3 regions of the Arthrobacter sedimenti genome follow, and region 1 is predicted to be linked to each of the others. Evidence: predicted binding sites of a transcription regulator. Region 1 holds the regulator's gene; each other region holds the start of a gene.
What was found. The regulator HrcA, encoded in region 1, represses chaperone genes, less so after heat shock. The targets are predictions, from matches to a motif close to TTNGCACTCGNNNNNNNCGAGTGCNAA.
Positions count from the first base shown of each region.

Region 2: groES (co-chaperone GroES) is a predicted target of HrcA. The motif match lies at 1,767-1,793, and genes of this name have one in related genera.
Region 3: ACFO0G_RS04520 (Hsp20/alpha crystallin family protein) is a predicted target of HrcA. The motif match lies at 2,067-2,093, and genes of this name have one in related genera.

Region 1 is NZ_JBHSDQ010000003.1:251,556-255,404, forward strand. It holds gene ACFO0G_RS09250 (DUF4870 domain-containing protein) at 1-129, opposite strand, end outside; gene ACFO0G_RS09255 (DUF3097 domain-containing protein) at 206-1,054, opposite strand; gene hrcA (heat-inducible transcriptional repressor HrcA) at 1,229-2,242, shown strand; gene dnaJ (molecular chaperone DnaJ) at 2,331-3,458, shown strand; gene ACFO0G_RS09270 (16S rRNA (uracil(1498)-N(3))-methyltransferase) at 3,461-3,849, shown strand, end outside.
Region 2 is NZ_JBHSDQ010000001.1:507,028-510,876, forward strand. It holds gene groL (chaperonin GroEL) at 1-1,238, opposite strand, end outside; gene groES (co-chaperone GroES) at 1,317-1,610, opposite strand; gene ACFO0G_RS02270 (hypothetical protein) at 1,865-2,245, opposite strand; gene ACFO0G_RS02275 (class I SAM-dependent methyltransferase) at 2,300-3,556, shown strand; gene ACFO0G_RS02280 (shikimate 5-dehydrogenase) at 3,584-3,849, opposite strand, start outside.
Region 3 is NZ_JBHSDQ010000001.1:954,343-958,191, forward strand. It holds gene ACFO0G_RS04510 (histidine phosphatase family protein) at 1-431, shown strand, start outside; gene ACFO0G_RS04515 (NAD(P)H-hydrate dehydratase) at 415-1,350, shown strand; gene ACFO0G_RS04520 (Hsp20/alpha crystallin family protein) at 1,569-1,991, opposite strand; gene ACFO0G_RS04525 (hypothetical protein) at 2,240-2,431, opposite strand; gene ACFO0G_RS04530 (FAD-dependent monooxygenase) at 2,616-3,849, opposite strand, start outside.

The DNA.
Region 1 (3,849 bases):
TCCGCCGAAGTGAGCCAGCGTGGCCCATTGGCGGTCTTCGCTGGCCGTAAGCGGCAGGGCGTTGGCGGGTACGCCATGGTACTCGGAACGGCCCTGGCCGTCCCTGTGATCACGTGCGTTTTCTGCCACAGTCTGTGTCCTTCTGAGGTGCAAGTTAGTGCTGACTACTACCAAGAATACTGGCTTTGCGGCCGTCGCCCGCCCGTCAGGGCACGGTGAGGAAATCAATGACTTCCTCAACCCGGCCCAGCAGCGACGCTTCGAGGTCCGCGTACGTGCGTACGGCACCGAGCAGCTTCTGCCATCCGAGGCCGATGTCTTCCTTCGTGGCGTGGGGCCAGCCGAAGGCTTTGAGGATCCCGGTCTTCCAGTCCTGCCCGCGGGGGATGGCGGGCCATTTTTCGATGCCCAGGACTGCAGGGCGGATTGCCTGCCACACGTCCACGTACGGGTGCCCGACGATCAGGACGTTGCCGGCCGCGCCCGGGGACGCCATGACGGCGTCGGCGATCCGGGATTCCTTGGAATCGGGAACCAGGTGGTCCACCAGCACACCGAGTCGGCGGCCCGGGCCGGGCCTGAAGTCCGCGACGGCAGCGGCCAGGTCGTCGATGCCGTGGAGGGGCTCGACGACGATGCCTTCCACGCGCAGGTCGTCTCCCCAGACCTTTTCCACCAGTTCGGCGTCGTGCTTGCCTTCCACCCAGATCCGGCTTGCCTTGGCAACCTGGGCGCGCTGGCCGGAGACGCGCACCGAACCGGAGGCAGTCCTGCCGGCGGGAGCACCGACGGCCGCCTTGGGTGCCGGCGGCATCAACCGGATGGGCTGGCCCTCGAGGAGGAAACCGAACCCCAGCTTGAAGGACCGCGACTTTCCGCGGCGGTCCTCCAATGCAACGACGTGCATTCCGCCGGACTTCTCCACGCGGGTGACGGCGCCCACCCAGCCGGACTGTACTTCCTCAAGCACCATGCCGCGCTCCACGGGGACCTCGGGCAGCTCCGTCCGCGTGGGAGCGGAAATGCCCCGGGGGCCCCAGTTCTGGTAATCCATGGAATCGATCCGCCTAGCGCTAGCTCCTTAGCCCGGGAGTTTCGCCCGGAGCGGTACCAATGCTAACAACGGGCCGAGGCATAATAGACTGTTAGCACTTAGGCATGTCGAGTGCTAACCCCCGGGTGGCACCGGGCGGGGCGGGCGGCCCCGGACCATGGATGGAGGTGGAGAGTGAGCGAGCCACGCAAACTGGAAGTACTGCGGGCCATCGTGGAGGATTACGTCCACTCCCGCGAGCCGGTTGGGTCAAAGGCCCTGGTGGAGCGGCATCATCTTGGCGTTTCCAGCGCCACCATCCGCAATGACATGGCCGCGCTGGAGGACGAGGGGCTGATCACCGCCCCCCATACCAGCGCCGGCCGGATCCCCACCGACAAGGGCTACCGGCTCTTTGTCGACCAGATCTCGGCAGTCAAGCCCCTTTCGGCTGCAGAACGCCGTGCCATCCAGACCCTCCTGGAGGGCGCGGACGACCTCGACGACGTACTGGACCGCACCGTTCGGCTGCTGTCGCAACTGACCAACCAGGTGGCCGTGGTCCAGTACCCGCACCTGAGCAGGGCACTTGTCCGCCACATCGAATTCGTGCTGCTGGCACCGCGGAAGGTCCTCGTGGTCCTCATCGCCAACAGCGGCAAGGTGGAGCAGCGCGTCATGGACGTCGGCCAGGACCTTGGCGACGAGGCGCTGGCCGAGTTGCGCACCCGTTTCCTGGCTGCCCTGGGGGGAACCCGGCTGAGCCACCTCGCCCAGGCCCTTCCCGCCGTCGTGGCTGCAACGCCCCACTCGCAGCGCCAGGCGGCACACGCGCTGGCCGTCGGCCTTGAGGGGCTGGCGCAGAGCAGTCGGGAAGACCGCATGGTCATGGCCGGCACCGCCAACCTCGCCCGGTCCAATGTGGACTTTCCCCTCAGCATTGGCCCTGTGCTCGAGGCGCTCGAGGAACAGGTGGTGATGCTGCGGCTGTTGAGCGAGATGGCCCAGGACCACCGGGGCGTGGCTGTCAGCATCGGAAGGGAGAACCCCTATGACGGCCTTGCCGAGGCCTCCGTGGTGGCCACCGGCTACGGTCCGGACAGCGCAGCCAAAGTGGGAATCCTCGGTCCTACCCGAATGGACTATCCCACCACCATGGCTGCCGTCAGGGCGGTAGCCCGCTACCTTTCCAGGATTTTGGGGCCCTGACTCTTGGCCGCCGGAGCTTGCTCGGACTGTGAAACAAGAGCCCTGGCCGACCAACTGAACGCAGTACAACAAGGAAGAGACACGAATTTTGAGCAGCCACTATGACGTCCTTGGAGTCTCACCCGAAGCTACGGGCGAAGAGATCAAAAAGGCCTACCGCAAGCTGGCCCGCACCCTTCACCCGGACGTTAACCCAGGTGCCGACGCTGCAGAGCGGTTCAAGGCGGTAACGCACGCCTACGAGGTCCTTTCCGATCCCCAGAAGCGCAGGATCTACGACACCACCGGCAACGAAAACGGCACGGACAACGGTTTCGGCGGCGCCGGTTACGCAGGCCAGGGATTCGCGTTCCAGGACATTTTCGACACCTTCTTTGGCGCCGGTGGTGCCTCGGGTCCGGCGTCGCGCGTCCGCCGCGGCCAGGACGCACTCATCAGTGTCCGGATCGACCTCCGCGACGCCGTATTCGGAGTCAACAAGAAGCTCGAGGTTGACACCGCTGTGGTCTGCCCCACCTGTGATGGATCCTGCTGCCGTCCCGGGACCCAGCCGGAACGCTGCGACATCTGCGGCGGCAGCGGCCAGGTCCAGCGGGCCGTCCGCTCCATCCTCGGCCAGGTCATGACGGCAGCCCCCTGCGGCACTTGCGAAGGATTCGGCACTGTCATCAAGGATCCCTGCAACGAATGCAGTGGCCAGGGCCGCATCCGCAGCCGCCGGTCGCTGACCATCAAGGTTCCCGCCGGCGTCGCCACCGGTACCCGCATCCAGCTCTCCGGCCAGGGCGAGGCCGGCCCTGCAGGGGGCCCGGCGGGCGACCTGTACGTCGAGATCCGCGTCAACAACGACCCCACGTATGTGCGCGAAAGCGATGACCTGCACGCCACCCTGCACATCCCCATGACCGCCGCAGCCCTGGGCACGGACGTCAGCCTGGAAACCTTCGACGGTACCCAGGAGATCGACGTCAAGCCCGGAACCCAGTCCGGCGAAATCATCACCCTGCGCGGGTTGGGTGTTACCCACCTGAGGGGCTACGGCCGCGGCGACTTGAAGGTCCATCTGCAGGTGGACACCCCGGCCAAGCTCGACTCCGCGCAGGAGGACCTCCTGCGCCAGCTTGCCAAGCTCCGGGGTGAGCAGATTACCGAAGGCAAGCTGGCCGCCAGCGGCGGCATGTTCGCCAAGCTCCGGGACCGGTTCGGGAACCTGTAGCGGTGAGCAACCCCGTCTTCTTCACCTCCGTCGGTTCCCTGGACGCAACGACGCCGGGCCGCATGTTCGTCCTCGAAGGAGCGGAGGCGCGGCACGCCGTCACCGTCAAGCGGCTGGCGCCGGGCGAGGCCGTGGACATTGTCGACGGCGCCGGCACCCGGATGACCGGAAAGGTCGTCTCGGCCGCACCGTCCGGGCTCGAGGTGGAGTGCAGCAGCCTGACGGTGGAAGACAGGCCGGAGGTCCGGCTGGTGCTGGTCCAGGCTTTGGCCAAAGGCGACCGCGACGAACTGGCCATTGAGACAGCCACGGAACTGGGCGTCGACGCGGTGGTTCCCTGGCAGTCTGAACGGTCCATCGTCCGCTGGAAGGGCGACCGCGCAGCGCGGGC
Region 2 (3,849 bases), on a different contig from region 1:
CCGCCACCGGAGACGATGCCTTCTTCAAGGGCAGCGCGGGTGGAGGACACGGCGTCCTCGATGCGGTGCTTCTTTTCCTTCAGCTCAACCTCGGTGGCCGCGCCGACCTTGATGACGCCGATGCCGCCGGCCAGCTTGGCCAGGCGCTCCTGGAGCTTTTCGCGGTCCCAGTCGGAGTCGGTGCGGGTCAGCTCGGCGCGCAGCTGGGCAACCCGTGCCGCTACGTCCTCGGCCGAACCGGCGCCGTCCACGATGGTGGTGTTGTCCTTGGTGACGGTGATGCGGCGGGCAGTACCCAGCACCTCCAGGCCAACGGAGTCCAGGCTCAGGCCCAGCTCCGGGGAGACAACCTGCGCGCCGGTGAGGGTGGCGATGTCCTGCAGCATGGCCTTGCGGCGGTCACCGAAGCCCGGAGCCTTGACGGCAACGACGTTCAGGGTGCCGCGGATGCGGTTGACGATCAGCGTGGACAGGGCCTCGCCCTCAACGTCTTCGGCAATGATGAACAGCGGCTTGGAGGCCTGCAGCGCCTTTTCGAGCAGCGGCAGGAATTCCTGGATAGAGGAGATCTTGCCCTGGTTGATCAGGATGAGTGCGTCCTCGAGGACAGCTTCCTGGCGCTCCGCGTCGGTGACGAAGTACGGGGACAGGTAGCCCTTGTCGAACTGCATGCCCTCGGTGAGGACCAGTTCGGTCTGCGTGGTGGAGGACTCTTCGATGGTGATGACGCCATCCTTGCCCACCTTGCCGAAGGCCTCGGCGAGGAGCTCGCCGATTTCGTCGCTCTGGGCGGAGATGGCGGCAACGTTTGCCACCTGGGTGCCTTCAACCGGCCGGGCGTTCTCCAGCAGGCGGGCAGCCACGGCTTCAACCGCAACTTCGATGCCGCGCTTGATCTGGCCGGGGGCAGCGCCGGCTGCAACGTTGCGCAGGCCTTCCTTGACCAGGGCCTGGGCCAGGACCGTGGCGGTGGTGGTGCCGTCGCCGGCAACGTCGTTGGTCTTGGTGGCTACTTCCTTGGCCAGCTGGGCGCCAAGGTTCTCGTAGGGATCGTCCAGTTCCACTTCGCGGGCGATGGTGACGCCGTCGTTCGTGATGGTGGGGGCGCCCCACTTCTTGTCCAGGACGACGTTGCGGCCGCGCGGGCCGAGCGTCACCTTGACGGTGTTCGCGAGCTTATCGATGCCGGCCTCAAGGGACCGGCGGGCAGCGTCATTAAACGCAAGCTGCTTTGCCATGGTTTTGTCCTTTCAAAGACAGAACCCCGCACTGCCGGCCAGCATGAGCATGGCCGGCGGCACGGGGATCCGGAAGAGTTACTTTACGACGATCGCCAGGACGTCGCGGGCGGAGAGCACAAGGTACTCGGTGCCGCCGGTCTTGACTTCGGTTCCGCCGTACTTGGAGTAGATGACAACGTCGCCAACGGCTACGTCAACGGGGACGCGGTTGCCGTCTTCGAAGCGGCCGGGGCCTACTGCGACAACTTCGCCTTCCTGCGGCTTCTCCTGTGCGGAGTCCGGGATGACCAGGCCGGAAGCCGTGGTCTGCTCGGCTTCGAGCGGGCGGACAACAATACGATCCTCAAGAGGCTTAATAGAGACCGACACTCGGACCTCTCCTTTTCGTCAGCAAATTCGTGGACTGGAAAGCTTTCCGCCGTAGCTGGCAAACCGTCGTCGCGGTGCCGGCAGCAGCCTGGCTGGCAGCTCTTCATGTGTTAGCACCCTCCTAGGGAGAGTGCTAATGAAGACTCTATGTAAGGGTTAGCACTCGGTCAAGGTGAGTGCCAACGTTTCGTCACGGGCGTACGCCATTAGCAGGACGTACGACGCCGGGTGGCGGGGCCGAAGCCGCAGCGCACCTACCGGCCCAGGTCGTCGAAGTCCACGTCTTCGCCGCCGTCGGAATCGCCGCCACCCTGCTTCCGGCCCCGATAGAGGAACCACCCGGATCCCGCTGCGGTGAGCAGCGCAATAACGAGGAAAACGATGCTCCCCGCCCGGGCGCCGTCGTACAGCCCGCGGATGTCCTTGGCCTCCTGGGTGTTGTCCTGGATGTCGTTGCCGCCCACGGAGTAGACGGTGGCGTTAAAGGTGTCCAGCAGGAAGATGATCACCAGCAGGGCGATGCAGACCACGGCCACCACGGCAGCGGCGATCAGCACGGGACGGGCGAACCTGGCCGGCCCGCTGTGGCGGGGCTCGTGGTCCGCGGTCTCTCCGGGGGCTGCGCTCTCATCCATGGTTTCAACAGTATCCGCATCCCGGCCGCGCGCTCCTCCACTACGCTGGAACCCATGGCTCACGCTCCCCAGGACCAGATTGCACAGGACCAGATCGCACCGCTGTTGACCCCCGAGGGCTGGGAGCTGCTGGCGTCCCTGGGCCCCTACCGGGACGAGGATTCGTTCGAGCTTAATTCCGCCCTCCGCAAGGCCGGGCACTCTCCCGAGCTCGTATCCGCCGTGCTCACGCAGTCCCGGCTGCGGACCCGGGCCGAGGCGAAATTCGGCGAGTTTGCCCGGCAGATGCTCTTCACCCAGGCCGGACTGGAGCAGGCCACGCGCCTGAATGTCGCCGCCCACCACGCACGCAGGTTCGCGGCTGCGGGGATCAACCACGTGGCGGACCTGGGCTGCGGCCTCGGCGCCGACTCACTGGCCCTGGCTTCCCTGGACATCAACGTCACCGCCGTCGAAATGGATGAAACCACCGCGGCCTGCGCCACAGTGAACCTCATCCCGTTCCCCAACGCCACGGTGGTCCACGCGGACGCGGCGGCGGTCCCGCTGGAAGGGATCGACGGCGTCTGGCTGGATCCGGCCCGCCGCGTCACCTCCACCTCCGGCACCAAACGGATCTGGGACCCCGAGGCGTTCTCGCCGCCGTTGTCCTTCGTGGAGTCGCTCGCCGCCGGGGGGAAGGCGGTGGGAGTGAAGATGGGCCCGGGCATGCCGCACGAATCCGTTCCCGCCGGGTGCGAGGCGCAATGGGTGTCGGTAGGCGGCGACGTCACCGAAGTGACCTTGTGGTTCAACGCCGTGCGCAGGCCCGGTGTCCGCCGCGCTGCCCTGGTCCTGGGTTCCCAAGGGCCGGCCGAGCTCACCAGCGGGGAGGACTTCGGCGCCGGCCCGACAGCGCCGGTGGGAGCCGTGGAGGGGTACCTGTACGAACCCGACGGCGCCGTGATCCGCGCCGGGTTGGTGGCGGACGTGGCGCTGGAACTCGGCGGACACTTGGTGGATGAGCACATCGCCTACATCTGCGCCCCGGAGCTCCTGGACACCCCCTTTGCCAGGGCCTACAAGGTCCTGCAGGTCATGCCCTACAACGTCAAAGCGCTGAAGGCGTGGGTGAAGCAGGAGGGAATCACCGTGCTGGACATCAAGAAACGCGGCACCGCGGTGACCCCGGAAGAGCTGCGGAAGCAGCTGCTGCCGGGCGGGAAGAACACCGGCGGCAAGGGCGGAGCCAGGAAGGGCGGCAAAACGGCCACCCTGGTCCTGACCCGCATCGGCGAGGACCGGGTGGCTATCGTGGTGGAACCCGTCTGACTGCCTGGCCGGGAGCCCCTCGCGCAGCTACTGGGCGCGCATGAATTCCTCGGCGGCCCGCACCTGCTCTCCCGTCGGCCTTACCCCCGTGTACAGGACGAACTGCTCCAGCGCCTGGATGGTGGCCACCTCCGCCCCGGTAATGACTGGCTTGCCGGCTGCCCTGGCAGCGCGGATCAGCGGCGTTTCGGCAGGCAGCGCCACCACGTCGAACACCACGCGGGCGGCCTCGATGGCTTCGGCAGGAAAAGCCAGGCTGTCCGCTTCCGCCCCTCCCGCCATGCCGATGGGGG
Region 3 (3,849 bases), on a different contig from region 1:
AACTAGGCATCCTGGACCGGCTCACCCGGCTGGGAGTGGAGAACCGCTACCCCGGGGAATCCGAGCGCCGGGACTGGCTGGGCAAGCTGTACTACCGGCCGCCCGGAGGGGAATCGTGGGCGGACGTGGCGCTGCGCCTGCGGGCCGTCCTGGCGGAGCTGAACAGCACAGGCATGGGCCAGCGGGTCATGCTGGTGTGCCATGACGCCGTGATCATGCTGTTCCGGTATGTCCTGGAAGGCCTCAGCGAAAAGGAACTGCTGGACCTGGCGGCCAGGGAGGCCATCCTCAACGCGTCACTGACCAAGTTCGTCCGGCCCTCGGGCGTGGGGCCGTGGACGCTGGAAAGCTTCAACGTGGCCGACCATCTGGCGGAGCAGGGCGTCGAGGTCACCCAGCACGCGGGAGACACCAGTGTCCGCCCGCGCTGAAGCATCCGGCCCCACCCTGGTGACGCCGTCGCTCCTGCGGGAGTGGCCGCTGCCGGCGCCGGGCGCTGATAAGTATTCCCGCGGGTCGGTGCTGGTGGTGGGCGGGGCCCGGGCCACCCCCGGGGCAGCCCTCCTGGCCGGCACCGCATCCCTGCGCGCCGGGGCCGGGAAGCTCACACTGGCGGTGGCCGAATCGGTGTCAGTGCAGCTGGGAGTGGCCGTGCCCGAGTGCGGCTCGATCGGACTCCCGGAAACCGCCGCTGGCTCTGTTAAGCCGGAACTGGACCGGATTTCCTCCTACCTGGATAAAGCCAACGCCATCCTGGTGGGCCCGGGCCTGGACGATCCCGACCTTGCCAATGAACTTCTGGAAGCGTTGCTCAGCCGCGAGGGCGGCGCGGGTAGCGGCGCCCAAGGCGACGCCGGCGCGGGGGAAGGTCCCGCCGTCGTCCTCGATGCCTACGCGCTGGGTGCCCTGGTGCCGCTGGAGGACCAACTTGGCCCGTGGCACGGAAGGCTGATCCTCACCCCAAACCCGACGGAAGCGGAGGTCCTGCTGGGGCGGGACGTGAATGATCTCGAAAAGGACCTGGCCGAGATTTCCGCCAGGTTCGGCGCCGTGGTCAGCTGCCAGGGGCTGATAACCCAGCCGCCCGGCCTGAACCCGGACGAGCCGGAGCTGTGGAAGATCACCACGGGGTATGGCGGGCTGGGCACGTCCGGCAGCGGCGACGTCCTTGCGGGAGCCATCGCCGGGTTCCGTGCCCGCGGAACTACCGGCGCCCAGGCAGCATGCTGGGGAACCCACCTGCATGCAGCCGCGGGGGACCGCTTGGCCAGCAGGATGGGACCGCTCGGCTTCCTGGCCCGCGAACTGGCTGACGAACTGCCCGCCCTGATGCTGGAATTCAGCGTCTGACGCGGGCCTGCAGTATGCGCTGTCACGCGGATGGCCCCCGGCTAAACCCGGGGGCCACCGTGTCGGAAGGTTAAGGCCTACGCTGCCGATGCGCTGTCTGGCGCTGTGGCGTTGCACAGATGGCGATTCGCCCCAAAAAGGCAGTCAACAGATGTGCCCGCCTCCCGAGCCTTTTGTTGGACCCCTTCGGATTCTGCACCGGGCGGGATCCCTGCCGGCTATGCGGAGATCTCCTGCTTTGCCCCCTTCGTTTCAATCTCGATCTTGCGCGGCTTGGCCTTTTCGGCCACCGGGATCCGCAGCGTCAGGACGCCGGCGTCATAGCTGGCCTTGACCTTGTCCGCGTCCAGGGTGTCGCCGAGGATCAACTGGCGGCTGAAGACGCCGCGCGGCCGTTCGGCGGCGATCAGTTCGGTGTCCTTGCCCACGGGATCGGGCCGTTCCGCCCGCACCGTCAGGACGTTCCGTTCCACATCCAGGTCCACCGAATCCACCGCGACGCCGGGCAAGTCGAAGGCCACGACGAATTCCTGGTCCTCACGCCACGCGTCCATCGGCATCGCTGCCGGGCGTGCGGTGGTACCGAGGACCTGCTGGGCCAGCCTGTCCAGCTCGCGGAACGGATCGGTTCGCATCAACATGGCTTCCCTCCTCGTAAGAGATGGTCCAACACTTTTTCCACATCAGCCTTATCTGTAGTGGCTGATATAGATTTTTTAGCACTGCAGCAGGAGGTCTTCAAGGGGGTTCAGCCGCGGATTTCCTGCCTATTTTTGGGTCCGAAGCGGGCCTGATTTTCGCGACGTCCGCAGCATGAAGAGGGGCCTTCTCCGCAGCTGCTGCTGCGCAGAAGGCCCCTCTTCGGAGTCACTGCTTTACCGGTTTGCCGTCAGTCCCTGGTGGGATCCGGGCGAAGCGGCGCGGGCCCTGGATCCGGCACCGGCAGCGGGCCGGGCGCCGGCGGTGCCGGGAACGGGTTGGGGGACGGCGGACCGGGCGGCTGGGTGGGATCCGGAGAGGTGGGCTCCGGACCGGGTTCGGGCGGAAACGGCTCAGGTTCGTGCACTGGCGGGATGGTCATGGAACTTCCCCTCTCATGCTGGACTGATCTGTCTTGAACTGACCAGACTACGCCCGCAATCCCTCCGCAACTACCCTCCCCACCCCGGTTGCTCTATCAGTTTTGGTCCCTAAAAGGCCGCTTTAGGAGCCATAAGTGATGGAGCATCACGACGGCGGAGGGTCGCCTTGGACCCGGAGCGCACCTAGTCCCGGACGGCACCGACCAGGCGGAGCCAGTCGAGCAGCTGGGCCGGGTCCGCCCCGCCGCAGCGGAAGCCCACGTAGCCGTCCGGGCGGACGGCAACAATGCCGGCGCCGGGGTGGCTGGTGAGGCGGTGGACGTGCAGCAACCCGGGCTGGCTGTCCACCGCTGGAAAGCTGCGGCCGGCACCCAAGGCCACCTGGCCGGCGTCGCGCCCCAGCAAAAGGTGAATGCCCGGCACGGCGGTCAGCTCGTGCAGGCGGATCACCTGTCCGTCAACCGACACCACGGCATCGGGCAGCCGCTCGCCCGGCCGCGTCCACCCGCTGGCCCCGGGTGTAACGTCGCGCGAGATGGCGCTGTTCCGGTAGTTCACGAAGGGCTGCGCCAGCAGCCTGACTCCCCTCGCGATGAGCCACCGCCGGCGAAGCAGGATCGGCATGACTGGAGCGAACGCCGGCAGGATGGTGCGGACCAGGCGGGCTGCCGGATGCGGCGAAGCTTCGCCGAAGAAGATCAGGTGCGTCAGCGCCAGCACCCGCCGGGCTGCGGTCAGCCGCTCCCGCCCGTAGCTTTCCAGCAGTTCCGGCAGCGGTCTGCCGGCGGTCGAGGCGAACCCCAGCTTCCAACCGAGGTTGAGGGCGTCCAGGATGCCGTTGTTCATGCCCTGTCCTCCCGCCGGTGAGTGGGCGTGGGCGGCGTCGCCGGCCAGGAAGACGGGGCTGCTCCCGAACGTGCTGGCAATCCGATGCTGCAGCGGGACCTGGGCGGACCATCCCACCTCACGCACGGTGGCTCCCAGGCCCGACTCATTCACCAGCCGCGCCACCTCCGCCGGCGGCACGGGCGGACCAAGCTGGCCGAAGCGGGCGCTGGAGCCCGGGACCGCCGGGCGGGTGGCCAGCATCCGCCACGTGGCACCCTCGCCCAGCGCGAAGAGGAAAGCCAGCCCGGCACGCCCCACCGCCACGTGCAGCAGTCCGGGGTCCAGGGGGCCAGCAAGTTCGAGGTCGGCCAGGACGGCCTCCACCCGGTACGGGCCTCCGCGCCACTGGGCGCCGGTGATGCCGCGGACGGTGCTGGACTGTCCGTCGCAGCCGGCCAGGAAATGGGAGAGGTGCTGTTCAGGCCCGCCGGCTCCACGGAGCTCCGCGTGGACCTGGCCGCGGCTTTGCCAGGCCGGTCCCCCGCCGTTGTTCCGGTGCAGTCCAACGAATTCCACGCCCCAGTCCACC